One region of the Pseudomonas sp. DC1.2 genome, then DNA from elsewhere that is predicted to be linked to it. Evidence: predicted binding sites of a transcription regulator. Region 1 holds the regulator's gene; each other region holds the start of a gene.
What was found. The regulator sigma-54, encoded in region 1, starts transcription at its own class of promoters, with help from an activator protein. The targets are predictions, from matches to a motif close to ANTGGCATNNANNTTGCTNT.
Positions count from the first base shown of each region.

Region 2: the regulator sigma-54 is predicted to act here: its motif matches at 3,469-3,488, upstream of RHM68_RS21350 (pilin).
Region 3: the regulator sigma-54 is predicted to act here: its motif matches at 4,784-4,803, upstream of glnK (P-II family nitrogen regulator).
Region 4: the regulator sigma-54 is predicted to act here: its motif matches at 4,417-4,436, upstream of flgB (flagellar basal body rod protein FlgB).

Region 1 covers NZ_CP133782.1:931,940-939,228, reverse strand. The annotation lists gene lptC (LPS export ABC transporter periplasmic protein LptC) at 1-146, shown strand, start outside; gene lptA (lipopolysaccharide transport periplasmic protein LptA) at 133-666, shown strand; gene lptB (LPS export ABC transporter ATP-binding protein) at 666-1,391, shown strand; gene RHM68_RS04085 (RNA polymerase factor sigma-54) at 1,655-3,148, shown strand; gene hpf (ribosome hibernation-promoting factor, HPF/YfiA family) at 3,222-3,530, shown strand; gene ptsN (PTS IIA-like nitrogen regulatory protein PtsN) at 3,543-4,007, shown strand; gene rapZ (RNase adapter RapZ) at 4,010-4,867, shown strand; gene RHM68_RS04065 (HPr family phosphocarrier protein) at 4,883-5,155, shown strand; gene RHM68_RS04055 (superoxide dismutase) at 5,448-6,059, opposite strand; gene RHM68_RS04050 (hypothetical protein) at 6,061-6,501, opposite strand; gene pmbA (metalloprotease PmbA) at 6,812-7,289, opposite strand, start outside.
Region 2 covers NZ_CP133782.1:4,720,034-4,727,322, forward strand. The annotation lists gene RHM68_RS21335 (DUF748 domain-containing protein) at 1-1,786, shown strand, start outside; gene RHM68_RS21340 (DUF2845 domain-containing protein) at 1,786-2,082, shown strand; gene RHM68_RS21345 (BON domain-containing protein) at 2,297-2,650, opposite strand; gene RHM68_RS21350 (pilin) at 3,006-3,422, opposite strand; gene pilB (type IV-A pilus assembly ATPase PilB) at 3,648-5,348, shown strand; gene RHM68_RS21360 (type II secretion system F family protein) at 5,351-6,568, shown strand; gene RHM68_RS21365 (A24 family peptidase) at 6,570-7,289, shown strand, end outside.
Region 3 covers NZ_CP133782.1:5,434,965-5,442,253, forward strand. The annotation lists gene RHM68_RS24770 (DUF484 family protein) at 1-12, shown strand, start outside; gene xerC (tyrosine recombinase XerC) at 15-914, shown strand; gene RHM68_RS24780 (HAD-IA family hydrolase) at 911-1,618, shown strand; gene sutA (transcriptional regulator SutA) at 1,804-2,127, opposite strand; gene RHM68_RS24790 (secondary thiamine-phosphate synthase enzyme YjbQ) at 2,230-2,655, opposite strand; gene RHM68_RS24795 (ammonium transporter) at 2,871-4,208, opposite strand; gene glnK (P-II family nitrogen regulator) at 4,244-4,582, opposite strand; gene RHM68_RS24805 (accessory factor UbiK family protein) at 4,996-5,262, shown strand; gene RHM68_RS24810 (YifB family Mg chelatase-like AAA ATPase) at 5,479-6,972, shown strand; gene RHM68_RS24815 (aldose 1-epimerase family protein) at 6,979-7,289, opposite strand, start outside.
Region 4 covers NZ_CP133782.1:4,066,249-4,073,537, forward strand. The annotation lists gene RHM68_RS18290 (ribonucleoside-diphosphate reductase subunit alpha) at 1-1,216, shown strand, start outside; gene flgE (flagellar hook protein FlgE) at 1,414-2,739, opposite strand; gene flgD (flagellar hook assembly protein FlgD) at 2,770-3,504, opposite strand; gene flgC (flagellar basal body rod protein FlgC) at 3,520-3,963, opposite strand; gene flgB (flagellar basal body rod protein FlgB) at 3,967-4,374, opposite strand; gene cheR (protein-glutamate O-methyltransferase CheR) at 4,678-5,505, opposite strand; gene RHM68_RS18320 (chemotaxis protein CheV) at 5,552-6,484, opposite strand; gene flgA (flagellar basal body P-ring formation chaperone FlgA) at 6,568-7,289, shown strand, end outside.

The DNA.
Region 1 (7,289 bases):
CACAGCAGCAATATGCGCAGACCGAGCAACCCGTTAGAATCGACGGCGCTGGCGGGGTGTCATTTGGCACGGGAATGAAAGCGTATTTGAAAGAAAGCAGGATACACCTGCTATCGAAAGTAAGAGGACAGTATGAGGCTCGTTAAAACCCTCCCTATTTTGCTCAGTCTGGGCGCAGCACTGGGAAGCGTGAGCGCCTGGGCTCTGCCGAACGATAGCCAGCAACCGATCCGCATCCAGGCTGACGATGCTCAGCTCGATGACAAGCAAGGGATCGCCACCTATAAAGGTGACGTGATCATCACCCAAGGCTCGATGAAGGTCACCGGCAACACCGTGACCATCACTCGCACGCCGGCCGGCGAAATCGACGTCGTGACCTCCGTGGGCAACCTCGCGTATTTCGAGCAGAAGCAGAAGCCCGACTCGCCGCAGCCAGTTAAAGGCTACGGCAAGACCGTTCAGTACCATGCCCAGCAAAACCGCATCGTGCTGATCGACCAAGCCAAAGTCATCAGCGACGACGGCAGTACCACCGAAGGCGAGAAAATCGTCTATGACACGGTGAAACAGGTGGCTACCGCAGGCCGCGCCAATGGCTCGCCAATCACCACGCCACGCCAACGGATCGACATGGTGATCCCGCCGAAGCAGAAGGCCCAGTAATGGCAACTCTCAAAGCCCAACATCTGGCCAAGAGCTATAAGGGCCGGCAAGTCGTGCGCGACGTCAGCCTGTCCATCGACAGCGGACAGATCGTCGGCCTGCTCGGCCCCAATGGCGCGGGCAAGACCACCTGCTTCTACATGATCGTCGGCTTGGTACAGGCCGATCAGGGCCGCGTACTGATCGACGACCTCGACGTGAGCCACCAACCGATGCACGGCCGTGCAAAGGCCGGTATCGGCTATCTCCCGCAAGAAGCGTCGATCTTCCGCAAACTGTCGGTGGCCGACAACATCATGGCGATTCTTGAGACACGAAAAGAACTCGACAAAGCCGGGCGGCGCCAAGAGTTGGAAAGCCTGCTCCAGGAATTCCATATCAACCACATTCGCGACAACCTCGGCATGAGCCTTTCCGGTGGTGAGCGCCGTCGCGTGGAAATCGCAAGAGCACTGGCCACGGCACCGAAATTCATCCTGCTGGACGAACCTTTCGCCGGCGTTGACCCGATCTCCGTGGGCGACATCAAGCAAATCATCCATCACCTCAAGGCAAAGGGCATCGGCGTCTTGATCACCGACCACAACGTCCGTGAAACATTGGATATCTGCGAAACAGCCTACATCGTCAACGATGGACAACTGATCGCCGAAGGCGATTCTGCAACCATCCTGGCCAACGAGCTGGTAAAAGAAGTTTATCTAGGCCATGAGTTCCGCCTGTAAGCACTGAGGTGCCCGGCAATGGCCTGAGCGTGCGTTCCAATAAAGTTTTTTTATTGCTACAGCGCTCCCGGCAAACACGAAGCTCCAAAGGTGTTCAGCCGATGGCCAGAAAAGCGTATCAGTGAAGCCTTAGGGGTTTTATTGTTACAGCGCTCTAGGCAAACACTTCAGTTTCAGGCATATAATTTGCTTATGTTTGGCGCTCCGGCGCCCTGTAGTGGATGGCGCATGTGCGCCGGCGAATAAGGTGTTAAGCCCCTGCCATGAAACCATCGCTAGTCTTGAGAATGGGCCAGCAGCTGACGATGACACCGCAGCTGCAACAGGCTATCCGCCTGCTCCAATTGTCGACCTTGGACCTGCAACAGGAAATCCAGGAGGCCTTGGAGTCCAATCCGATGCTCGAACGCCAGGAAGAAGGCGACGACTTCGATAACACCGACCCGTTGGCCGACAGCGCCGAGCAGAAACCCAACGCCGACGTTCAGGAACCCTCTTACCAGGAATCCGCCCCAACGGTGGATAACCTTGAGGAAGGCGACTGGAACGAACGCATCCCCAACGAACTGCCTGTCGACACGGCCTGGGATGACGTCTACCAGACTAGCGCCAGCAGCCTGCCGAGCAACGATGACGACGAGTGGGATTTCACCACCCGCACATCGGTCGGTGAAAGCCTGCAAAGCCACCTGCTGTGGCAATTGAATCTTGCACCGATGTCCGACACTGATCGCTTGATCGCCGTCACCCTGATCGACTGCATCAACAATCAGGGCTACCTGGACGAAACGCTCGATGAAATCCTCGAAGCCTTCGACCCGGAACTGGATATCGAACTGGACGAAATCGAAGCCGTCCTGCACCGCATCCAGCAATTCGAACCTGCTGGTATCGGTGCCCGGAACCTGGGCGAATGCCTGCTGCTGCAATTGCGCCAACTGCCCGCCAAGACGCCTTGGCTGGCTGAAGCCAAACGCCTGGTCAGTGATTACATAGATTTGCTCGGCAGCCGCGACTACAGCCAGCTCATGCGGCGCATGAAACTCAAGGAAGATGAGCTGCGGCAGGTCATCGAACTGGTCCAAAGCCTCAATCCACGCCCAGGCTCACAGATAGAGTCCAGCGAAGCCGAATACGTGGTGCCCGACGTCATCGTGCGTAAAGATAACGAACGCTGGCTGGTAGAGCTGAACCAGGAGTCGGTGCCACGCCTGCGGGTCAACGCCCAGTACGCAGGTTTCGTGCGTCGCGCGGACACCAGCGCCGATAACACGTTCATGCGTAATCAGTTGCAAGAAGCCCGCTGGTTCATCAAGAGCCTTCAGAGCCGCAACGAAACCCTGATGAAAGTAGCCACCCAGATCGTCGAGCATCAGCGAGGCTTCCTGGAGTACGGTGACGAGGCCATGAAACCGCTGGTACTGCATGACATCGCCGAAGCGGTGGGGATGCACGAATCAACGATTTCACGGGTAACCACGCAGAAATTCATGCATACCCCACGGGGCATATATGAGTTGAAATACTTTTTCTCCAGCCACGTCAGCACCTCCGAAGGCGGTGAATGCTCGTCCACGGCAATCCGCGCGATCATCAAAAAACTGGTTGCCGCGGAAAATCAGAAAAAGCCGTTGAGTGACAGCAAGATCGCTGGTTTACTGGAGGCACAAGGCATTCAGGTGGCTCGCCGCACCGTCGCCAAGTACCGTGAGTCCCTAGGGATCGCGCCTTCGAGCGAACGCAAGCGGTTGATGTAAGCCACAGCACAGCGTTCCAGTGGCAGGTATTTCTACCTGCCGCTTTATGCACTGGCAACGAAGGAGAAGCTGTATGCAAGTCAATATCAGTGGACACCAGCTGGAAGTGACAGAGCCCCTGCGCGCCTACATAGGCGAAAAACTCAAAAGGCTTGAGGGGCATTTCGACAAAATCACCAATGTGCAAGTCACGATGAACGTCGAGAAGCTGAAGCAGAAAATCGAAGCCACCTTGCATATCCCCGGCGGAGAAGTGGTCGCCAATGCCGAGCATTCAGACATGTATGCGGCCATTGACCTGCTGACCGACAAGCTGGATCGCCAACTTAAAAAGCATAAGGAAAAGACCCAAAGCCTGCTTCAGGGCGCAACCGGTCGTTAACACTCCCTACCCATGATCCGACTTGAAAACATCCTGACCCCCGGCCGTTCCCTTGTGAACGTGCCGGGCGGCAGTAAAAAGAAAGTACTCGAACAAATTGCCAACCTGATCGCCCGCGAAGTGCCGGATCTGGCCATGCAGGATGTCTTCGAGAGCTTGGTTGCCCGTGAAAAACTCGGCTCCACGGGTTTTGGCAACGGTATCGCCATCCCCCACTGCCGCCTCAAAGGCTGCGAAGCGCCCATCAGTGCGTTGATGCACCTGGATGCTCCCATCGATTTCGACGCTATTGACGGCGCCCCGGTTGATTTGCTGTTTGTACTGCTGGTACCGCAAGCCGCCACCGATGCGCACCTTGAATTGCTTCGACAGATCGCCAGCATGCTTGATCGCAAGGAAGTTCGTGATCGCCTGCGTAGCGCCCCGAGTAACGAAGCCTTGTATCAGGTTGTCCTGGACGAGCAAAACGGTCAGTAATCATGCGCTTGATCATTGTCAGCGGCCGGTCCGGCTCAGGTAAAAGCACCGCACTCGATGTCCTTGAGGACAGCGGCTACTACTGTATCGACAACCTGCCGGCAGGCCTGTTACCAGAGTTGGCCGAACGCGCATTGATTCATACCGAGCTAGCGCAACCGCTGGTCGCTGTTTCTATTGATGCACGCAACCTGCCCAGCCATCTTTCGCGCTTTCCCGAATTACTCGAGGAAGTCCGCAGCCGGCATATCCAGTGCGATGTTGTTTATCTGGACGCCGACGAAGAAACATTGCTCAAGCGCTTCTCGGAAACCCGTCGTCGCCATCCGCTGACCAGCGCCAATCGCTCGCTGGCAGAAGCGATTGAAGATGAAACCCAACTGCTGGGCCCCATCTCAGACCTGGCCGACCTCAAGATCAATACCACCAACCTGAATCTGTACCAGTTGCGCGACACCATCAAGTTGCGCCTACTTAACCAGCCAGAACCCGGTACCGCTTTCCTGGTGGAGTCTTTTGGATTCAAGCGTGGGATGCCGGTGGATGCCGACTTAGTGTTCGATGTGCGCTGCCTGCCAAACCCTTACTGGAAGCCAGAATTGCGGGATCAGTCAGGACTGGATCAACCGGTAGCCGACTACTTGGCTGCACAACCGGATGTCGAAGAGATGTTCCAGGACATTTCCTCCTACCTGCTGAAATGGCTGCCGCGTTTTGCTGCGAGCAACCGCGCTTACGTCACCATCGCCATTGGTTGCACCGGCGGACATCACCGCTCTGTCTATCTGACCGAACGTCTCGGCCAGGTCCTGCAACATTCCCTGAAGAACGTCCAGGTCCGCCACCGCGACCTCAGCTAAAGGATTCACACCGCGATGCCTGCTCTGGAAATTGAAATCATCAACAAGCTGGGCCTGCATGCCCGTGCATCAGCAAAATTCGTTGGGGTCGCAGGACAGTACCCATGCCAGATCAGAGCGGGCCGCACCCCGGAGTCGATGGTTGACGGTAAAAGCATCATGGCCATGATGATGCTCGCTGCGGGCAAGGGCACCAAAATTCACTTGAGTACCGAAGGCGAGCAGGAGCAGGAAGCGCTTGACGCTTTGGTGGCATTGATCAACAACTACTTCGACGAAGGCGAGTAACACCTCAGCCTGATTACTGTTATGGCGAGAGGCAGCTCCTCGCCATACCCATTTGCCAGGCGCAAAAGCAATCGGGCGTCAGGCAGTGCCTTGGCCAATGTGCAAGTTGCCACGCCCTGTAAGGCTCGCGTCAGGCTTGGTTACAGATCCAGCCACGCCAATCCTTGAGCCACTAACACGCTCATACCCGCCAGCCATAACAGCGATCCGAAAGCATAACGAAACATTCGCCAGCCTCCGATCTTCCGTATTTCAGTGCTCATAGTCAGCCTTGAAGTGTCGCGGGGATGACTCAAATCAGCGCAGCCAAATAGCGCGCCGCAACTTCGGGCCAATTGATCACGTTGTAGAACGCATTGATGTATTCCGGACGACGGTTCTGATAGCGCAAGTAATAAGCGTGCTCCCAAACATCCAGGCCGAGGATGGGCGTATTTCCATTCATCAACGGGCTGTCCTGGTTACCGCTGCTTTCCACAACCAGGTTTTTTTGAGGTGTCACACTCAACCAGGCCCAGCCGCTGCCGAAGCGTGTCAGCGCCGCGTTGGTGAAAGCCTTTTTGAAATTATCGAGGCCGCCCAGATGCTCATCGATAGCGTTGGCCAGCGCGCCGTCAGGCTGACCGCCAGCATTGGGCGCCATGACCGCCCAGAATAGTGAATGGTTCGCATGACCCCCACCCTGATTGATCACGGCAACGCGCAATTTTTCTGGCAAATGTTGGACACTGACCAACAGTTTTTCCACTGACCATGCGGCAAACTCAGTGCCTTCAACGGCCGCGTTGAGGTTGTTGATGTACGTTTGGTGATGCTTGGTGTAGTGAATTTCCATGGTCTGCGCATCGATATGCGGCTCTAGGGCGTCATAGGCATACGGCAACGCAGGCAAGGTAAAAGCCATTTCAATGAACTCCGTATTGAAGAGATGAAGCGTGATCCCGAGGCGCCGCGGTCTCCCTGTACAGCAGGCGGTGTGTGCGCGGGTATTCGCCGTGTTCGCTGATGAAGTTCAACAGCTCGATGTAAGTTTTACTGCTCTGACGCCACGCGGCCTCGCGAAGGGCAGGCGCCAGCCGAAGGTCCTGAAGGGTCTGCAATAAGCGTTGATGGATGGCGCACAGGTACTCGGCGCTCTCCTCCGGTTGATTTAGGCGCAAATGCAGGTCCGCCAGGTTGTGGTGGGAAATAACGCAAGCCGACACCGCTTCGTCGGCATCAGCCCAGCGCTCGAATAACACGTGGGCCAGCGCCAGCGCTTGCAAGTAAGCCTCGCGAGCATCGACGAACTCGCCCAGCATGAAGTAGCGATTAGCCCTTTCGATCGTGCGTTTCCAATGCTCCATGGTGCGCCTCCAAAGCGTTAGCGGTAATTTCACGCCACCTGCGGTGAGCGTCTCAGGATTGAGTGCAGTGACCAGAGTCGGGTTGTGCAGCTTCGGCGGCAATGTCGAGCAATAAACGAAAAGAAGTTTTGGCAGCAGAAACCATAATCCAATCATTATAGAAATGATAATCATTATTATATGATAATCAAAGCCAAAACAACCCCGGTCACAAAAGGGCGATGTACTTTGCTGGAGGGGCCGGTGCAGGTCCCACAAAAAAAGCGCGCCACCCAATGGGTGACGCGCCTTTTGGTATATCGGTAAGGGATTAGCTACCCGCTACTGTCATCCGCTCAATCAACACCGAACCGGTGCGAATGTTGCTGCGCAGTTCCAGATCATTGCCCACCGCTACAATCTGTTTGAACATGTCGCGCATGTTGCCCGCGATCGTCACCTCCTGGACCGCGAACTGGATCTCGCCGTTCTCGACCCAAAAACCCGCCGCGCCACGGGAGTAATCACCGGTCACCATGTTAAGGCCATGCCCCATCAATTCGGTGACCAGCAGACCACGTCCCATGCGCCGCAGCAAGGCAGCCTGATCTTCATCGCCATGGGTCACGAACAAGTTATGCACGCCACCTGAGTTTGCAGTGCTTGGCATCCCCAGCTTGCGACCGGAGTAAGTGCCCAAAATATAGGACACCAACTCACCCCTCTCGACGAACGGTTTGGCATAGGTCGCCAAACCATCACCGTCGAACGCGGAGCTGCCCATGGCTCGCATCAAGTGCGGGCGTTCA
Region 2 (7,289 bases), 2.0 Mb from region 1:
CCGTCAGGCGCAACCCGCCGTCGCCCTGGAACTCGGCCCACTGAACCTGGACCTGCAAAACTTCGACAGCCTCAACGGCTCGCCTTTCACCGTCAAGCTCGACACGGGCCTGGGCAAGCAAGGCAAGATCATGATGGACGGCCAGGTCAACCTGGCGCCGATCAGCGCCAGGTTGAAGGTGCAGACCAAGGACATCGACCTGCGCGTCGCCCAATCCTATATCAGCCCGTTCATTCGTCTGGAACTGCGCAGCGGCATGCTCGGCAGCGATCTGGCGGTCAACCTCAAGAGCACTGAACCACTGGCCTTCAACGTCACGGGGCGCGCTCAAGTCGATCAACTGCATACGCTCGACACCCTCAAAACCCGCGACTTCCTCAAGTGGCAACAGTTGGTGCTCGAAGGCCTGAATTATCAACACGGCGACAGCTTGTCGATCGACAAGGTCAGCCTGTTTCAACCTTATGCACGCTTCATGATCAACGATGACCGCACCACCAACATCGATGACCTGTTGATCCCGCAACCGGCGGGTTCCGGCGCCAAACCCGCCGCCAAACCTGCGGCGAGTAAAGACAAAACGCTGGGTATTCACATCGGTGGCATTGCCATCAATGACGGCTCGGCAAACTTTGCCGACTTTAGCCTGACGCCCAACTTCGCCACCGCCGTTCAACAGCTCAACGGGCAAATCGGCACCATCGACAGCCGACAGGCGAAGCCGGCCAGCGTTGACATTAACGGCAAGGTTGATCGCTATGCACCGGTGACCATCAAGGGCGCGGTCAACCCCTTCGACCCCATGGCCAGTCTCGACATTTCCACCAGTTTCAAACGGGTGGAACTGACAACCCTGACCCCTTACTCCGGCAAGTTCGCCGGTTACCGCATCCGCAAAGGCCGGCTCAACCTTGATGTGCATTACCTGATCACCAAGGGCCAACTCAAGGCGGAAAACAAAGTGGTGATCGAACAACTGCAACTGGGTGAGAAAGTCGACAGCCCGGACGCCGTCAGCCTGCCGCTGAAACTGGCGATTGCCTTGCTCAAAGACGTCGATGGCAAGATTTCCATCGAACTGCCAGTGACCGGCGACCTGAACAACCCGCAATTCAGCGTCATGCCAATTGTCTGGCAAACCTTGCGTAACCTGATCGTCAAAGCCGCCGCCGCGCCGTTTAAACTCATTGGCGGATTGATCAGTGGCGGGAGTTCGCAGGACCTGGGCAGCGTCTCGTTCGCCCCTGGCTCCAGTGATCTGAGCACAGACGCCGAAGCGGCGCTGGTCAAACTGGCCGGCGCGCTCCAGGAACGGCCGGCCCTGCGCCTGGAAATCGAAGGCACCGCCGCGCAAAGCAGTGACGGCCCATTGATTGCCCAGCAACGCCTGGAACGCGAATACCAGTACAACTACTACAAAATGCTCCAGCGTCGCGGCGACAAAGTCCCAGCGCAGGCGTCCTTACTGCAAGTGCCGGACAACGAGAAAGGCCCGCTGCTGGAAGGGATTTACCGCACACGCCTGAAGACTCAGCCGCCCGCCGAATGGAAGGATTTGAGCAAGGACCAACGCACGGCAAAAATGCGCGAAGGGGTGATCAACTTCTGGAGCGCCAGTGACGTGCTGTTGCGCCAACTGGGTCAGGACCGCGCCAGCAGCATCAAGGACTTCTTGGTGGACAAGGGGCAACTGGCGGATGACCGCGTTTACTTCATCGATGCCAACCTCGGTGAAGCGCAAAGTGACGGTCGAGTGGTAACCCCCATGCATCTGGACGCTGAATAATGGGCAGGCGCTGGCTACTCGGCTTGGGCCTTGCCCTGGCGGCCACTCACGCTTCAGCCGCCGATACGCTGCGTTGCGGCAGTCAACTGATCAGTGTCGGCGACAGGTCTGGCGAAGTGTTGCAGAAGTGCGGAGACCCGGTCAGCCGCGACCTGTTGGGCTACAAACGCAGCGCCAACCGCCGGGAAGAGTTCCAGGTTGAGGAATGGACCTACGGCCCCAATAGCGGGATGTATCAGTACCTGCGGTTCGAAGGCAATCGACTGGTACAAATCACCAGCAAACGCGGAAGCTAGATCCAGCAAACCATAAACATTCAACGCTCTTGGTGAGCAAGCTCGTTTCCACTGTTGATTGACCGCGCCCCAAATAGAACAGGCCCCGGCACGAGTGCCGGGGCCTGTAATGGCCACTTCCTTGTGGCCGTTCGCATGAACTCTAAAGAGGCAGCAGACGTATAACTCGGCCCGCCCGCTGCTCCTTCTCCCAGTCCAGGCGAGAAGCCTTGCCTTACTCGGCTTTCAGGCCGTCAGCGGAAACCGCTTTAACGCCTTTGATTTTCTTGGTGATCGCCACAGCGGTGGTCTTCTGAGCTTCGGTGATTGCAACAGTCGACGACAGCGATACAACGCCTTTGTTGGTTTCTACTTTGATGTCGGTGCCTGGAATGCCTTTTTCGGTGACCAGGTCGCTTTTGACTTTGGTAGTGATCCAGGTATCAGAAGTGGTTTCTTTTGCCTTGGTCATTTCACCGGCCGCCAGCGTCATCGGGGCTTGGGTGGTAGTGGTCTGTGCAAACGCAGCGTTGGCCATGGTCAGGGTCAGCGCGGTTGCAGTAGCGGCAGCGATAGCGAACTTCTTCATACGAGTAACTCCTGTTTTTCTAGAAAGTCTGCTGCATGTCTTGTCAGCAGGGTTACTGGGTATAGTGCGAACGTTGTGCCAACTTTCAAATATGAAATAAAACCTTATAAATCAACAAGTTAAAAAAACAGCAAAATCTCAAAATCATGCAAATTGCATGACGGCGATATTCTCTGCATGCAACTTGCCAGTTTTTCCGCAGGCCTAAGGCCATGAACTATCGAGCATTTAACCGTTCACTAGGTCGACGCAAAAAAATTGAACGCATTGCGCTCTTCCTGACGGATTCGCCGATCAACAGATAAAAAAAATACCCCGCCGATGAGGGCAGGGTATTGATCGCGCTAGAGGAAAATCATGTGCCTGGGCAGTTCAAGCTTGTGTAGTCTTTCGAAGCGGTAGTGGCACAACTCCAGGTGCCCGTCTGAGTACGAGTCAGAGTGACAACTTGACCCACTACTGCCGAAGGGGCGTTGATCAGCTTACAGGTAATGGTCCCGGTGCCTGCGGCGGCAGTCCCGGTAACACCCAGTGTGCAGTTCTGAGTTGTAGCACCGGCAGGCGAAATGAGGGCCACTGTCGGGTCCGTAGTACCTGAGTTCATAAGGTCTTCGAAAGGTACTTTAAGCGCCGACGTTTCCGCGATCCCGGCAGTCACCTTGGCCTTCGCCTGGTATTTGCTGTATGCCGGCAACGCAAACGTCGCCAGAATCCCGATGATCGCGATCACGATCAACAACTCGATCAGGGTAAAACCTTTTTGATTGTTCATAGACAGTCTCCATGCATGAGTGGAAATCTCATGCTCTGAATATCCCACAGCACAGCCCATGCCAAGTTGCTCCGGCCCTGCTGGCGGGGCACTCGCTTCAGATAGAGCCTTTTGCCACCCCCGGAAAACGCACTATCTGACATTTTTTGTCACTTGAGCACAGCTGGTTTGGCTCCGTCCTTTGACTAGGCTATAAGTCATGCATTGTTTGCGTCCGGTATCCCCATGAATGACATCGCCCTAAGTGGTCTGGCCAAGCAATTGGTCCTGGCCGAACTGCTCACCGAGAAAAGCGCTCAGCAGGCTTATCAGCAAGCCCAACGCAGTCGCATCTCCCTGGTCAGCTACCTGGTACAAAACAAACTGGTAAAAAGCCGGCAAGTGGCGGAGATCGCCTCGGAACATTTCGGCATGGCCTTCCTGGATCTGAATTGCCTGGACAAGGAAGCCCAGCCCAGAGGACTGGTCAGTGAAAAGCTGATACGCCAGCACCATGCACTGCCCCTCTGGCGACGCGGTAACAAACTGTTCGTTGGCATTTGCGACCCCTCCAACCAACAGGCTATCAATGACATCCAGTTCAGCACCGGGCTGACCACCGAAGCGATCTTGGTGGAGGACGACAAACTCAGCGATGCCATCGAAAAGTTCTTCGACAACCACGCGACCGGTCTGGAAGAGATGGTTGACCTTGAGCTGGAAGGTCTGGACATCGAGTCAGTCGACGACAAACAGCAGGACGCGGGCGCGGGTCAGGATTCCGATGACGCACCCGTCGTGCGTTTCGTCCACAAAATGCTGCTCGACGCCATCAAAAGCGGCTCTTCCGACCTGCACTTCGAGCCCTACGAAAAGACCTACCGGGTGCGCATGCGTACCGACGGTATTTTGCGCGAAGTGGCCAAGCCGCCGATTCAACTGGCCGGCCGCATCGCTGCCAGGCTGAAAGTCATGGCCAGCCTCGACATATCTGAACGCCGACGCCCTCAGGACGGACGAATCAAAATGCGCTTGTCCAAGACCAAGTCCATCGACTTCCGGGTTAACACCCTGCCGACGCTATGGGGCGAAAAAGTGGTGATCCGGATCCTCGATCCGTCGAGCGCCCAGATGGGCATTGACGCCCTTGGCTATGAGCCTGACCAGAAAGAACTGTTCATGGCCGCCCTCAAGCAGCCACAGGGAATGATCCTGGTAACCGGCCCCACGGGCTCGGGTAAAACCGTATCGCTGTATACCGGGCTGAATATTCTCAACACCGTGGACATCAACATCTCTACTGCCGAAGACCCGGTGGAGATCAACATGGAAGGCATCAACCAGGTCAACGTCAATCCGAAGCAAGGACTCGATTTCGCCCAAGCCCTGCGCTCGTTTCTGCGTCAGGACCCGGACGTGATCATGGTCGGTGAGATCCGCGACCTCGAAACGGCGGAAATCGCCATCAAGGCCGCCCAGACCGGGCATTTGGTGCTGTCCACCCTGCACACTAACAGCGCCGCACAAACCTTGACCCGCCTGCAAAACATGGGCATCCAGGGTTTCAATATCGCGACCTCCATCAGCCTGATCATCGCCCAGCGCTTGGCGCGAAAGCTGTGCAGCCATTGCAAGAGGCCAATCGAGATTCCTCGGGCAACGCTGCTCAAGGAAGGCTTCCCCGAGGACCGCATCGGCTCGTTTACGATCTATGAGCCGGTCGGTTGCGACCAGTGCAACGGCGGTTATAAAGGGCGAACCGGGATTTATGAGGTGGTGAAAAACACACCCGATTTGCAACGGCTGATCATGGCTGAGGGCAATTCGCTGGAAATCGATATCCAGATGCGCAAGGACGGCTTTAACGATCTGCGAACCTCGGGCTTGCTCAAGGCCATGCAAGGCATCACCAGCCTGGAAGAAATCAACCGGGTCACCAAGGACTGAACATGGCCGCCAAGGCAGCAAAAATCAGCGTGTACGCGTGGGAAGGCACGGACAAAAAAGGCGTGAAGGTGACCGGCGAATTGAGCGGTCTGAGCCCTGCGCTGATCAAGGCGCAACTGCGCAAGCAAGGCATTAACCCAGGCAAGGTGCGCAAAAAATCCATGTCGATTTTCAGCCTGGGCAAACGCATCAAAGCCCAGGAGATCGCCCTGTTCACCCGGCAAATGGCGACCATGATGAAAGCCGGCGTGCCGTTATTGCAGTCGTTCGAAATCATCGGCGAAGGCTTCGATAACCCGGCCATGCGCAAACTGGTGGACGAGGTGAAACAAGAAGTCGCCGCAGGGAACAGCTTCGCTACGGCCCTGCGCAAGAAGCCGCAGTATTTCGACGAGTTGTACTGCAACCTGGTGGACGCCGGGGAGCAGGCTGGCGCGTTGGATACGCTGCTGGAACGGGTAGCTACCTATAAGGAAAAAAGCGAACGCCTGAAGGCCAAGGTCAAGAAAGCCATGACCTACCCATTGGCAGTGGTGTTCGTCGCGCTCATCGTGACGGGCATTCTGTTGATCAAAGTGGTGCCACAGTTCCAGTCGGTGTTCGCCGGATTTGGCGCCTCACTGCCCGCGTTCACGGTGATGGTCATCGGTATCTCGGAGTTCATGCAGCAATGGTGGTGGCTGATGCTCGGCGCTCTGATCGCGGCGATTTTCGGGGTACGCCGTGCGTTCAAAAAGTCGCAGGCTTTTCGCGACTGGACGGACACCTGGCTGTTGAAACTGCCCTTGGTCGGCACGTTGATGTACAAGTCTGCCGTGGCGCGTTACGCACGCACGTTATCGACGACATTTGCGGCCGGTGTCCCGCTGGTAGAAGCCTTGGAGTCGGTGGCCGGCGCAACGGGCAACATCGTGTTCAAGCGTGCAGTGCTGCGCATCAAACAGGACGTCTCGACCGGCATGCAACTGAACTTCTCTATGCGCACCTCCGGGGTCTTTCCGAACATGGCGATCCAGATGACTGCGATTGGCGAGGAGTCCGGCGCCCTGGACGACATGCTCGATAAGGTCGCCAGTTTCTATGAGGACGAAGTGGACAACATGGTCGACAACCTGACCAGCCTGATGGAGCCGTTCATCATGGTGGTACTGGGTGTTATTGTCGGCGGCCTGGTGGTTGCCATGTACCTGCCTATCTTCCAACTTGGCTCTGCGATCTGACATGCCTTTGAACGACTATCTGACCTTCTACCCGTTGGCCTTTGTCATCACCGCGCTGCTGCTTGGCCTGGTCGTCGGCAGCTTCCTCAACGTGGTGGTCTGGCGCCTGCCCAAAATGCTTGAACGCGAATGGCGAGCCCAGGCCAATGATGTGCTGGGGCTGCCCGGCGAGACACCCCTGCCAACGTACAACCTGCTGCTGCCGCACTCCCACTGTCCGCACTGCGCCCACAGGATTCGCGCCTGGGAAAATATTCCGCTATTCAGTTATGTGTTTTTGCGCGGTCGCTGTTCCAACTGCGCGGCGCCGATCAGCAAACGCTACCCGCTCACAGAACTGGCGTGCGGCCTGATTTCGGCGTTCATCGCCTGGCATTTCGGTTTCGGCTGGCAGGCCGCCATGATGCTGGTCCTGAGTTGGGGCTTGTTGACCATGAGCCTGATCGATGCCGAGCATCAAGTGCTGCCGGATGTGCTGGTACTGCCATTGTTGTGGCTGGGCCTGATCGTCAACAGCTTCGGCCTGTTCGTGCCCTTGCACGAGGCGCTTTGGGGCGCCGTGGCCGGTTACCTGGCGTTGTGGTCGGTGTTCTGGCTGTTCAAGCTACTCACCGGCAAGGACGGCATCGGCTACGGCGATTTCAAATTATTGGCAATGCTCGGGGCATGGGGCGGCTGGCAGATTCTGCCACTGACGATCCTGCTGTCATCCCTGGTGGGG
Region 3 (7,289 bases), 1.3 Mb from region 1:
CCGGTACGCTGATCGTGGAACGACAACTGAACGCTTACTGCGAACACCTGCGCAGTGAGCGGCAGGTGTCACCCCACACCTTGTACGCCTACCGCCACGACCTCGATAAAGTGCTCGGCTGGTGCGTCAAACAGAACATCAGCAGTTGGGCCAGCCTGGATATCCAGCGCTTGCGCAGCCTGATAGCCCGCCTGCACTCACAAGGCCAATCGTCGCGCAGCCTCGCGCGGCTGTTGTCGGCGGTGCGCGGGCTCTATCACTATCTGAACCGCGAAGGCCTGTGCGATCACGATCCGGCCAACGGCCTGGCGCCGCCCAAAGGTGAACGACGACTGCCGAAAACCCTCGACACCGATCGCGCGCTGCAACTGCTGGAAGGCGCGGTCGAGGACGATTTTCTGGCCCGCCGGGATCAGGCGATTCTGGAACTGTTCTATTCCTCCGGCCTGCGGCTTTCCGAGCTGACAGGGCTCAATCTTGACCAACTCGATCTGGCTGACGGCATGATTCAGGTCCTCGGCAAGGGCAGCAAGACCCGCCTGCTGCCTGTCGGCAAAAAGGCCTGCGAAGCGCTGGAACTGTGGCTACCGCTGCGGGCCATGGCCAACCCGGCAGACGATGCAGTCTTCGTCAGCCAGCAAGGCCGGCGCTTGGGTTCTCGGGCAATTCAGCTTCGAGTCAAGGCCGCTGGCGCCCGCGAATTAGGGCAAAACCTGCACCCGCACATGCTGCGGCACTCGTTTGCCAGCCACTTGCTCGAATCCTCGCAAGACCTGCGTGCAGTGCAGGAGTTGCTCGGTCACTCGGACATCAAGACCACACAGATCTACACCCACCTGGATTTCCAGCATTTGGCGACGGTGTACGACAGCGCCCATCCACGGGCTAAACGCGTTAAAGGCGATGACTCATGACCCTCCAACTGATCACCTTCGACCTCGACGACACCCTGTGGGACACCGCACCGGTGATCATCAGTGCCGAAGCTACCTTGCGCGAATGGCTGACCGACCATGCGCCGAAACTGGGAGCCGTGCCGGTGGAGCACCTTTGGTCGATTCGTGAGCGGGTTTTGAGCAATGATCCGAGCCTCAAGCATCGAATCAGCGCGTTGCGGCGCCAGGTTCTGTTCCACGCACTGGAAGAGGCCGGCTACGACCATGGCAACGCTTCAGCGCTGGCGGATCAGAGTTTTGAGGTGTTCCTGCAGGCTCGGCATCAGATAGAGGTGTTTCCCGAGGTTGAGCCAACACTCGAAGTTCTAGCCAGCCACTATGCACTCGGCGTGGTCACTAACGGCAATGCCGATGTGCGCCGACTGGGTCTGGCGGATTACTTCAAATTTGCGTTGTGCGCCGAAGACATTGGCATCGCCAAGCCAGATGCGCGGCTGTTTCATGAGGCCTTGCGACGTGGCGGGGCAACAGCCGCAACGGCGGTGCATATTGGCGATCACCCCGGCGATGACATTGCCGGAGCCCAGCAAGCAGGGTTGCGAGCGATCTGGTTTAACCCGGCCGGCAAGCCATGGGACGCCGAAAAGGCACCCGATGCCGAGGTTCGCAGCTTGACCGAATTACCGGCGCTGCTGGCGCACTGGAACGCCGCTTCGACCTGACACACCGCCTGCAGGAGCGGGTTTGCCCACGATTAAGGAGTGCCAGGCAACCTCGCTTGTGAATATGACAGCCTCGTCGCGAGCAGACTCGTGCAGTGGAGCGCACGAAAACTGGGGCTGTTGTTTCGCCCATGAAAAAGCCCGCAGCGACGGCGGGCTTTTTCAGCAAGCAAAGTCGCAGACGCTTAGATAGGCCGGCTGCCGTACTTGTTGTCAGGCTTCTTGGGCGGATCGGCGACCACATTGGCCTCCACTTCCTGAACCTTGCCGCCTTTGGAGAGGAACTCCTCCATGGCGCGGGCCAGAGCATCACGCTCTTTATTCTTGGCTTCAACGCTCGGCAGCTCATCAACCGACACCGCGGCCTTGGCTTTGCCCTTGGCAGTAGGAACCGGCGCATCACCACCGTCGTCGTCAGCAACGTCTTCCGCTGCAGCTTCGAGGCCTTCTTCAGCCTCGTCTTCGTCGCCTACTTCCAGGTCGTCGTTTTCCAGATCATCGTCGCTCATGTTCTACCTCATGACTTGCGAAAAGCAGATTAGTTATAGCCCAGCTTCGCCATCTGTCGACGGCCGCCGGAAAAAATTCAACAACCGCTGGTAACCAGCGGTTTATGCCCCTTCACCGTGAAAGGTGGCGAGGACTTTACGGGCACCGCCGTGATCACGGTGCTCGCCCAGATAAACGCCCTGCCAGGTTCCCAACGCCAGTCGGCCTGCCGAAATCGGCAAACTGAGCTGACAGCCAAGCACGCTGGCCTTGAAGTGCGCCGGGAGGTCGTCCAAGCCTTCGTCGTTATGCTCATAGCCATCTGTTCCTTGTGGGATCAGACGATTGAAAAATCGTTCGAAGTCGCGACGTACCGCCGGATCGGCGTTCTCGTTGATGGTCAACGACGCCGAGGTATGCTGCAGCCACAAATGCAACAGACCGACCCGACACACCTTGAGTTCAGGCAGCCCGGCGAGTAACTCGTCCGTTACCAGATGAAAGCCCCGTGGCCGTGCCCTCAGGGTTATCAGCGTCTGTTGCCACATACAGTTCTCCGCACGTTCGGGGCGCATTCTAGCGCGCTCAGGAAAAAAACAAAGGCCCTAATATTCCTGCACTGCTGTAAGTCTTTCGCCTCAAAAAAACGCTGAGTGTAAACACGACATAAGGCGTAAGAAAAAACCTTTCAGCCACCTCTTTCAATGACAAATCCCAGACAAAAAAATGCCCGGCAAGCCGGGCAATTTTTTTAGTGAGCGTATTACAAGTTGTAGCCGCGCTCGTTGTGCTGTGCCAGATCCAGACCGACCGCTTCTTCCTCATCGGTCACACGCAGACCCATGACAGCGTCCAGGACCTTGAGAATGATGAAGGTGACGATTGCGGTGTAGATAATCGTGAAGCCTACGCCTTTGCACTGAATCCAGACTTGTGCAGCGATGTCGGTAACAGTACCGAAGCCGCCGAGGGCTGGCGCTGCGAACACACCTGTCAGGATCGCACCGAGGATACCGCCGATACCATGTACACCAAAGGCGTCCAGGGAGTCGTCATAGCCGAGTTTGCGTTTCAAGGTCGTCGCGCAGAAGAAGCAGACGACGCCCGCCGCCAAGCCAATGATCAGCGAGCCCATTGGGCCCACGGTGCCTGCCGCTGGAGTGATTGCCACCAGACCGGCCACCACACCCGACGCGATGCCCAAAGCACTTGGCTTGCCGTGGGTGATCCACTCGGCAAACATCCAGCCCAATGCCGCGGCGGCGGTAGCGATTTGAGTCACCAGCATCGCCATACCGGCCGTGCCGTTGGCCGCTGCGGCGGAACCGGCGTTGAAACCGAACCAGCCGACCCACAACATCGCAGCGCCCATCAGGGTGTAACCGAGGTTATGAGGGGCCATCGGAGTTGTCGGGAAGCCTTTGCGCTTGCCCAATACCAGGCAGGCAATCAGGCCAGCCACACCGGCGTTGATGTGAACCACGGTGCCGCCGGCGAAATCGAGTACACCCCAGTCGCCCAACAGCGAACCTGGACCGCTCCAGACCATGTGCGCAATCGGTGCGTAAACCAGGGTGAACCAGACACCCATGAACACCAGCATCGCGGAGAACTTCATCCGTTCAGCAAACGCACCGACGATCAACGCCGGGGTGATGATGGCAAAGGTCATCTGATAGGTGACAAACACCGCTTCAGGGAACAGCGCCGTCGGCCCGGTAATGCTGGCAGGCGTGATGCCGGCCAGGAAGGCCTTGGCAAAGCTGCCGACAAAGGAGTTGAGGTTGACGACGTTGACTTCCATCCCCGTGGTGTCGAACGCCATGCTGTAGCCATAAATGAACCACAGGATGGTGACCAGACCGGTAATGGCGAAGCACTGCATCATCACGGAAAGAATGTTTTTCGACCGAACCATACCGCCGTAGAACAGCGCGAGGCCCGGGATCGTCATGAACAGGACGAGGGCAGTAGAGGTCATCATCCAGGCGGTGTCGCCGGAGTTGAGGACTGGAGGCGCCACCGGATCTGCCGCCATAGCCAGGCCGGGCATTACGATGGACAACAGGGCTCCGAGCCCTGCGAATTTACGCAGAGTCATATTGTTTTCTCCTGGGGCGTTGGGTTTGTGGCGGCTTAGATTGCGTCGGTATCGGTTTCGCCGGTACGGATGCGAATCGCCTGTTCCAAATTGACCACGAAAATCTTGCCGTCACCGATCTTGCCAGTGTTGGCCGCCTTGGTTATCGCCTCGATAACCCGATCAAGATCCTTGTCGTCAATGGCGACATCGATCTTCACCTTGGGCAGAAAATCGACCACGTACTCCGCGCCGCGATACAGCTCGGTGTGACCCTTCTGCCGACCGAAGCCTTTGACTTCAGTGACGGTAATGCCCTGCACGCCGATCTCGGACAGCGACTCGCGCACGTCGTCCAGTTTGAACGGCTTGATGATGGCAGTGACTAGCTTCATGAAAACTCTCTCCCGAATTGGTGGACTTGCCCCAGGAAAACAAACCCGACTCAAGTCTAAGCGCAGTGCCTGGCTTTGTAACGCATCGTCGGCCCTACCTGCCCGTCCGACGCCAGCTAACCTCCGTGCGAAACTTCCTCGTTCCGTATGGCGCACTGCATTCGTCACAGCGACTGCATCAGTGCATGGGTCACTAGCGACTAAGCAGAAAGCTTGCCATCTCGCCAAAAACCAGTGATTTCAGTCCTTTGATCGCTAGCGCAGGCCACTTCTCACACTTCGGGGGCCCTTTGCGCACAACAACAGTGCATTACCGTCCGTCCCTCTGCGCGAAAAGCGTGCATCGCTGCCTGCGGGATTGACTATAGACACTGCGTGATACACTGCGCGCCATTGTTTCCAGGACTTTTCCCATGCTCGCGCCCAAAGACTTCCTCGACGCCCTGAGCGGCACCGCCTCCCGCCTCTTCAGCGGCGAAACCCCGCTGCCGAAAAGCGAAATCGAAAGTCAGTTCAAAGCCCTGCTGCAAAGCGGCTTCAGCAAGCTGGATCTGGTGAGCAGGGAAGAGTTCGATAGCCAAATGGTTGTGCTCGCACGCACTCGGGCACGATTGGAGAGTCTTGAGGCGAAGGTAGCTGAGCTTGAAACCAGGCTGAGCCCATCGGCTGCATCCGAGTAAACCGCCCCTGCGGGACGTTATTCAGGCGTGCGGTCTGGGCCACGACTGCTCATTCGGGCCCCTACGATTAATGTGAGGGGCAGGCCAAGTCTTCATCCTGCGCGTCGCCCCCATCGTAGATACGTCTTGTAAACCTCTACTCGAACGCATCATTGCTGCTCGACTACCCTTCAAAAAAACCGCAGGAAGCGGTTCACGTCAGCTCAAGGAACGACCATGTCTCTCGCCATTGTCCATAGTCGCGCACAGATTGGCGTGGATGCGCCCGCCGTTACCGTAGAAGTCCATCTGGCGAACGGGCTGCCGTCACTGACGATGGTCGGCTTGCCTGAAGCAGCCGTGAAGGAAAGCAAGGACCGGGTACGCAGCGCAATCATCAATTCTGGTCTGCAATTTCCGGCGCGGCGCATCACGTTGAATCTCGCCCCGGCGGACTTGCCCAAGGATGGTGGGCGGTTTGATCTGGCGATTGCCCTGGGGATTTTGTCGGCCAGTGTGCAGGTGCCGACATTGACCCTGGACGATGTGGAGTGTTTGGGAGAGTTGGCGCTCTCAGGCGCAGTGCGGGCAGTCCGAGGGGTATTGCCGGCCGCGCTGGCCGCGCGCGAGGCCGGGCGCTCATTGATGGTGCCACGCGCCAATGCCGAAGAAGCGTGCCTGGCGTCGGGGCTGAAGGTGATCGCAGTGGATCACTTGCTGGAGGCGGTCGCACACTTCAACGGCCATACGCCCGTCGAACCCTATGTGTCCAACGGCTTGCTCTACGCCAGCAAACCTTATCCCGACCTAAGCGAAGTGCAGGGCCAACCTGCGGCAAAACGGGCCTTGTTGATCGCAGCAGCCGGGGCGCATAACTTGCTGTTCAGCGGGCCGCCGGGGACGGGTAAAACCCTGCTGGCCAGTCGTTTACCGGGGCTATTGCCGCCGTTGGCCGAGAATGAAGCACTGGAAGTTGCGGCGATTCAATCGGTCGCCAGTTGTGTGCCTCTGAGCCATTGGCCGCAGCGACCGTTTCGGCACCCACACCATTCTGCCTCTGGCCCGGCACTGGTGGGCGGCGGCTCAAAACCGCAACCCGGCGAAATTACCCTGGCCCATCATGGCGTCCTGTTCCTGGACGAACTCCCCGAGTTTGATCGTAAAGTTCTGGAGGTTTTAAGAGAGCCTTTGGAGTCTGGCCACATCGTGATAGCCAGAGCCAGGGACCGCGTAAAATTCCCGGCACGCTTCCAGTTGGTGGCTGCAATGAACCCATGCCCCTGTGGATATCTTGGTGAGCCGAGTGGCCGCTGCAGTTGTTCGTCGGACATGGTCCAGCGTTACCGCAACAAACTGTCAGGGCCCCTGCTCGATCGAATAGATTTGCACTTGACCGTTGCCCGCGAGGCAACGGCATTAAATCCGACATCCAAGCCCGGCGACGACACTGCCACCGCCTCGCTACTGGTCGCCAACGCCCGAGAGCGGCAACACCAACGCCAGGGTTGCGCCAATGCGTTTCTTGACCTTCCCGGCCTGCGTCGCCACTGCACGTTATCCACAGTCGATGAGCGCTGGCTGGAATCCGCTTGCGAGCGACTGACACTGTCATTACGCGCCGCCCATCGACTGCTCAAGGTGGCACGTACCCTGGCTGACCTTGAGCAAGTCGATGGGATAACCCGTAAACATCTGGCCGAAGCGTTGCAATATCGACCCACCGCCAACTGACCAGGATTACTCCTTGGTCAAGTCCACCAACGGCGTCTGGCGCACCTCAGTCTCACGTCCAGCCTGAATCTCGCTCACCCGTTTCAACGCGTTATCCACAGCGCTTTTATCGGCTAACAAGCTATAGCGAATCTGAAACTGCTTCTGCTGTTTCGCCGCAATGGACGGCACCAGGTTCAGTGGCCGTTGATAACGGCGATTGTAGGAAAAACTCGTTCCTGGTTCCAACCCGGTGACATAACCCTGCCCTTGGGTATCGGTGTTTTTCCACAGGGAAAACACCGGTAACTGTTGGGTATTGAAACCCACCGAAACCC
Region 4 (7,289 bases), 2.7 Mb from region 1:
CCACCCTTGGCTGACCTTCAAAGACCCGTGCAACCTGCGTAGCCCGCAGCAGCACGTGGGCGTGGTTCACAGCTCGAACCTGTGCACCGAGATCACCTTGAACACCAACAAGGACGAGATCGCCGTTTGCAACCTGGGCTCGATCAACCTGCCGAACCACATCACCAACGGCAAGCTGGACACCGCTAAGCTGGAACGCACCGTGAACACCGCTGTTCGCATGCTCGATAACGTCATCGACATCAACTACTACTCGGTACCACAAGCGAAGAACTCCAACTTCAAGCACCGTCCGGTCGGTCTGGGCATCATGGGCTTCCAGGACGCGCTGTACCTGCAGCACATTCCTTATGGTTCCGACGCTGCCGTCGAGTTCGCCGACAAGTCGATGGAAGCGGTCAGCTACTTCGCGATTCAGGCTTCTTGCGACCTGGCCGACGAGCGCGGCGCCTACGAGACGTTCCAGGGTTCGCTGTGGTCCAAAGGCATTCTGCCGCTGGATTCGCAACAGATCCTGATCGAACAACGTGGACAGAAGTACATCGACGTTGACCTGAACGAATCCCTGGACTGGGCACCGGTTCGCGCCCGTGTACAGAAAGGCATTCGTAACTCCAACATCATGGCCATCGCACCGACCGCGACCATCGCCAACATCACTGGCGTCTCGCAGTCGATCGAACCGACCTACCAGAACCTCTATGTGAAATCGAACCTGTCGGGCGAATTCACCGTGATCAACCCGTACCTGGTTCGCGACCTCAAGGCTCGCGGCCTGTGGGACTCGGTCATGATCAACGACCTGAAGTATTACGACGGTTCGGTTCAGCAGATCGAGCGCATCCCGCAAGAACTCAAAGAGCTCTACGCCACTGCGTTCGAAGTGGACACCAAGTGGATCGTTGACGCAGCCAGCCGTCGTCAGAAGTGGATCGACCAGGCTCAATCGCTGAACCTGTACATCGCCGGCGCTTCGGGCAAGAAGCTGGACGTGACCTACCGCATGGCTTGGTACCGTGGCCTGAAAACCACTTACTACCTCCGTGCCCTGGCCGCGACCAGCACCGAGAAGTCGACCATCAACACCGGCAAGCTGAACGCTGTTTCCAGCGGCGGCAACCACGGTGACGATTCGGTCCTCGCTGCTCCTGCCGGTCCGGCGCCAGTGCCTAAAGCCTGCGCGATTGACGAGCCAGACTGCGAAGCTTGCCAATAAGCTGAGTGAGTAAGCGCCGAGCGGCGCTTACTGGAAACCCCCGATCAGTCTTCTGGACTGGCCGGGGGTTTTCTTTTGCCCAAGCAAAGCGATGCCCCGACCGACAAGGCAACGCTTCGACACGCGACATAAACCCCACCCCCAAAAAAACCCCTCTTGCGAGGGGCTCCTTTTAAAGCGCTAAAACCCAACCAGCATCAGGTCATCTGAATGATGGTTTGCATGATGGTGCTTTGAGTCGAGATAGCTTTGGCGTTGGCCTGATAGTTACCTTGCGCCTTGATCAAGTCGACCAGTTCGTTGGTCAGGTTGACGTTGGACTGTTCCAGGGAGTTGGAAACGATAGCGCCCAACGTACCGGTCTTCGGCGCATCGTAGCCAGGGATACCCGAGGCAAACGTTTCTTTCCATGCGGTGCCGCCAATTGGCTGCAGACCTTGTTCGTTGGTGAAGCTCGCCAACGCAACCTGGCCGATGGCCTTGCTCTGGTTGTTGCTGAAGTTTGCAAACAGCGTACCGGTGCCGTCGATCGTCAGGTTAGTGATCTGGCCAGTGGCGTAACCGTCCTGAGTCGGAATCGAACGAGCGGTATCAGCGTTGTATTGCGTGGTTTTGGCGAGGGAGATGGTCACGCCGGCCGCATTGGCCGAGGCACCGTTAGCCGCCCAGACACCATTGGTCACGGTGCCAGGCACCCAGCCACTCAGCTTCAAGTCAGTGCTGATAACCGGCGCACCGGGTGGCGCCGGGGTGCTGACCTGACTCAATTTGCCAGTGGAATCGAACGTCAGCGTAGAAGCCGTTGCCGGTGTCACTTTCGGATCGCTGCCGGTGGCGTCAGGGTTACGACCATCGACCAGGGTGTAGGTCTTCCAGGTGTTGGCGCCCGTTTTCACCAGGTACTGATCCATGGTGTGCTGGTTGCCCTGACTGTCATAAATCGGGGTGCTGAACGACTTGGTGTAAGTCGCCGTGTTGTTCGGGTCGAACTGGCCAGCGACGACCGTGTCATCGATGACAGCAGCAGTCGAGTTCAGGTTGATCGTCGAGGTGACAGCCGAGGTAGACTTCGGCGCCAGGTTCGAGGTGTCGATTTTCAGATCGGTCAATACGCCGTTGATCACTTTGCCATTGGCGTCCACACCGTAACCCTGCAAACGGGAGGTGTAGTCGGTGTTGGTAATGAAACCATCCTTATCGACTTTGAACGTACCGGCACGCGTGTATGACGTCGAACCGTTATTGCCCAGGGTGAAGAAGCCCGAGCCATTGATGCCCATGTCCAGCACGTTACCGGTGTTGTTGATGTCACCTTGGGTGAACTGCTGAGAAACGTTCACCAGGTTCACACCGCTGCCGACGGTCTTGCTACCGCTACCAAGCTTGGTCGCCGAGTAGACGTCTGCAAATTCGGCGCGGGAGGATTTGAAACCGGTGGTTGCCACGTTGGCGATGTTGTTACCGGTGACATCCAGTTGCTTGTTGGCTGCATAGAGGCCGCTAAGGCTGATATTGAAAGACATATTCCACTCCTTTGTGCCGGTTAGTCGGCTCTATATACCAATAGTTTGAACTTTTGACAGGGCTACAGAGCCCATGCCAGCGAGGTTGAGCATCAACTCGCCGCCAGTCTGACTGATCGTTACGCTGTTGACCGTTGCCGGCAGATAAGTCGCGAGATCGGTCGCCGTGCCATTGATCAGCGCATTGGCCTTGAAGGTGTAAGTACCTGCCGGGACCGTGGTGCCCGCGCTGTCCTTACCATCCCATTTGAAGCTGGCGCTGCCTGCGGGCTGGCTGCCGAGGTCGATGCTTCTGATCACCTTGCCGCTGGCATCGGTCACGGTGACGGTACCGGCGCCGCTGGCGATAGACGACGACAAACTGACCGAGCCGGTCAGGCCCTTGGTTGGGTCATCGACCTGAGCGGTGCTGGTTTGCGCAATCACTGAACGACCAACCAGCGAAGAAGCCTGCAAAGCCTGCGAAGAGTTGTAGTTACCGGCCAGGGAGCTCACGGTAGTGTTGAGCGAGGTGATCCCTTCAAGGCTGCTGAACTGAGCCAGCTGCGCCACGAACGCACCGTTGTCCTGTGGTGAGAGCGGATTCTGGTTCTTGAGCTGAGTGACCAGCAACTGCAAGAACGCATCCTTGCCCAAAGTCTGGCTACCAGTGGCGCTGCTGGTGGCTGCCGCGAGCCCGTTGGTCGTCGAAGCAGTCTTCTTGACCGAAGAGTTCGCCAGGATGTCGGTAAGACTCAGGCTGCTGGTGGAATCGGTAATACTCATCGAGGTCGCCCCTTATCACTGACCGAGGGTCAGGACCTTCTGCATCATGGTTTTGGCGGTGTTCATCATTTCGGCGTTGGTCTGAAACGAACGACTCGCGGAAATCATGTCGGCCATTTCTTCGACGACGTTGACGTTCGGGTAGTAGACATAACCCTTGGCGTCAGCCGCCGGATGGTTGGGCTCGTAACGCGCCTCAAGGTTGCTCTGGTCTTCGACCACGCCCAACACTTGCACGCCTTGTCCCGCCGCGTCCTGGCTCTGGAACAGCGAATCACTGCCGCCGCTCTGCCCCCCCTGAAACATGGTGGCGAACACTGGGTGACGGGCGCGGTAGGTCTGGTCGATGCTCGACGAAACGGTCTCGGCGTTGGCAATGTTACTGGCGACGGTGTTCAGGCGAGTGGTCTGAGCACTCATGCCGCTACCGGCAATGTTGAAAACACTGGCAAGAGACATGAATTACTCTCCACGCAGGGCTGAAACCAGCCCTTTGAATTTGCTGTTGAGCAGGGTGAAACTGGCCTGGAAACCAATCGCGTTTTCCGCGTAATTGGACTGTTCCAGTTGAGCATCCACGGTGTTCTGGTCGATCGACGGTTGCATCGGCGTGCGATAGAGCAGCGACTCGTCGCCATCGCCCAGGCCTTGCGCTTCAATATGACGGCTGTTGGTCATGTTCAAGGCAAACGTCCCGCCCTTGGTTTTCTCGTTTTGTGCAGCAAGCACTTTGGAGAAGTCCAGATCCCGAGCCTTGTAGTTCGGGGTATCGGCGTTGGCAATGTTATTGGCCAGGACTTCGGCACGCTGAGCGCGAAAGCCCAGGGCTTGCTCGTGGATACCGAGCGCTTTATCGAAGCTGATGCTCATGTCGGGAAACCTTCGGGTGACCTGATTTTTCGTACTGGGAACATAGCAAGCCCCGTGCCAACCTATAAATCCTCATAAACCGCGGCTTTGCGGGCAGTGGCAAAGCGGCAATGCCAGAAAAGCGGCAACAGGTTTCCGCCGCCTGCCGCTTTTCTGCCGCTTTCTCGAGGACAACATCAATCAACAGCAGGCGCGAGGCTTGCCCGCCTCGCGCCTACCGGGACTGCGGCACTCGTGATAAATAACCGGGCATAAAAAAACGGGAGCCCTTGCGGACTCCCGTTTTTGTGTACCACTCACCCATTACTTCGCCTGGTAAATGATCCCTGGGCTGCATTGAACCATCTGGTAATGATCCGGCAGGCCGTTTAGCGCTTCCGAAGCGCCAAGGAACAAGTAGCCGCCCGGCTTCAATGTGCTGTGGATCCGTAACAGGATGTCCTTCTTCACCTCGGCGGAGAAGTAGATCAGCACGTTGCGGCAGAACACGATGTCGAACTTGCCCAGCGCGGCGTAGCTGTCGAGCAGGTTGAACGAGCGAAACTCCACGCGACTCTTGATCGGCGCCTTGATCGCCCAGCGCCCCGGACCTTTAGGGTCGAAGTAACGCTGTAAACGCTCGGGCGACAAGCCACGACCAATTGCCAGACTGTCGTACTCCCCGGTCTTGCAGTTGGTCAGCATGGTGCCAGACAGATCGGTGGCAACGATTTGCACACCCATCTTCAGTTGGCCCAGGTTGACCCGCTCGAACTCGTCGATGGACATCGACAGCGAGTACGGTTCCTGCCCAGACGAGCAGGCCGCCGACCAGATTCGCAGACGTTGCCCGGGAGCGGCCTTGATCGCTTCGGGCAGCACCTTGTTCTTCAAGACTTCAAACGGATAGGTGTCACGAAACCAAAGGGTTTCGTTCGTCGTCATGGCATCCACCACCATTTCGCGCAAACCGCTGCGCGGCTGGGTCTGGATGCGCTGAACCAGCTCACCCAAGGATTTGATGCCCTGCTGCTCCATCAGTTTGTTGAGACGGCTCGAGACCAGGTACTGCTTGTTTTCACCGAGCAAAATGCCACAGGCTTTTTCCAGGAAGACCCGGAACTGTTCAAAATCCAAATTACCCGTAGACAATGATGCCGCCTCTTAAATCGCGTTAACCGCCAAGGGCAAAAGGCCCTTAGCTGATGTCTGCTGCTTTGATCCGGTCGACTACCCGGGATGCCAGGTCATCAGGACGGAATTTGGCCAGGAAGTCATCGGCACCGACTTTCTTGACCATCGCCTGATTGAATACACCCGACAACGAAGTGTGCAGGATGATATGTAACTTTTGCATCCGTGGATCGCTGCGAATCTCGGCCGTCAGGGTGTAACCGTCCATCTCCGGCATCTCGATGTCGGAAATCATCATCAAGAACTCTTCTTCGGGCTTCTTGCCCTCTTCGACCAGCTTGCGAAGGTACTCCAACGCCTGCCTTCCGTCGTTCAACGCGACCACTTCAACGCCGATCGTTTGCAGGCAACGCGTCACCTGTTTGCGCGCCACCGACGAATCATCGACCGTCAGCACACGCAGCGAAAGCGCCTTGTGCTGGGTTTCGACATCCACCACGCCGACCGAAATGGCTTCCGGTGTCGGTGCTACTTCCGCCAACACTTTCTCGACATCAATGATTTCGACTAACTGATTGTCGACCCGAGTCACAGCCGTGAGGTAGTGATCGCGTCCCGTGCCCTTGGGAGGTGGATGGATCTCCTCCCAGTTCATGTTGACGATGCGCTCCACCGACCGGACCAGGAAACCCTGAGTCTTGGTGTTGTACTCCGTAATGATCACGAAGGGATTGCTTTGATCGAGCAACCGACCGGCACCGGTCGCCATCGCCAGATCGAGAATCGGGATGGTTGCACCCCGAATACTTGCTACACCGCACACGACAGGACTGGACTTGGGCATCAGAGTCAGCTTGGGGCATTGCAGCACCTCGCGAACCTTGAACACGTTGATCCCATACAGCTGCTGGCCGTCAAGACGGAACAACAACAGCTCAAGGCGATTCTGCCCTACCAGTTGCGTGCGCTGGTTTACCGAATCCATTACACCAGCCATGCCAAGACTCCTACACCAACGCTAAGTGTGTGTTGCGACGCACATTCATCAATAAACGGCACGGCGCTTGCTTTTTAACCTGTATGAACGCACAAACGACATTTTTCCGACGCCTGACATCAAACTACCGCAAATTGCTTTGTGCAATGTCGGCTGTTTGCCTTCTGCACCCTGGCAGCCCTGCCGTTGCTGATACGGTTACCTTGCCTGACATGCTTATCGGCGTCACTCAGGGCTTTCTTGAATTCACCGTAGAAGACTATCTGGCAACCAGTCAAACGGTAGGCCGCTACGAAATCAAGGTTAACCAACTTGATCCGCGGCTCCGCATGCCGATGTGTGACAAGGAATTGACAGCGTCCCTGGAGAGTCCGGGCACTCCGATCGGTCGCGTCACGGTCAAAGTTCGTTGCGAGGGCGCTTCCCCATGGACCGTATTCGTACCCGCTCAAGTGCGCCTGTTTCGGGAGGTTGTCACCACCACTCGGCCCCTCAAGCGCACCGGCATAATTGAACCCGGCGATGTGGTCATGCGTGAGCGCGACATCAGCCTGATCAACCAGGGCTATTTCACCTCGCTCGACCAGGCCATCGGGCAAAAACTTACCCGACCAACGGTCACCGATCAGGTCCTGACACTGGTCCACCTCGAACAGGCTGAAGTCATCAGCAAGGGCGACCAAGTGGTGATTATCGCCCGCAGTGGTACGCTCAGCGTGCGCATGCCGGGAGAGGCCCTGTCCAACGGCGGCCTGCGAGAACAGATTCGAGTGAAGAACCTCAACTCGCAACGGGTCATCAAGGC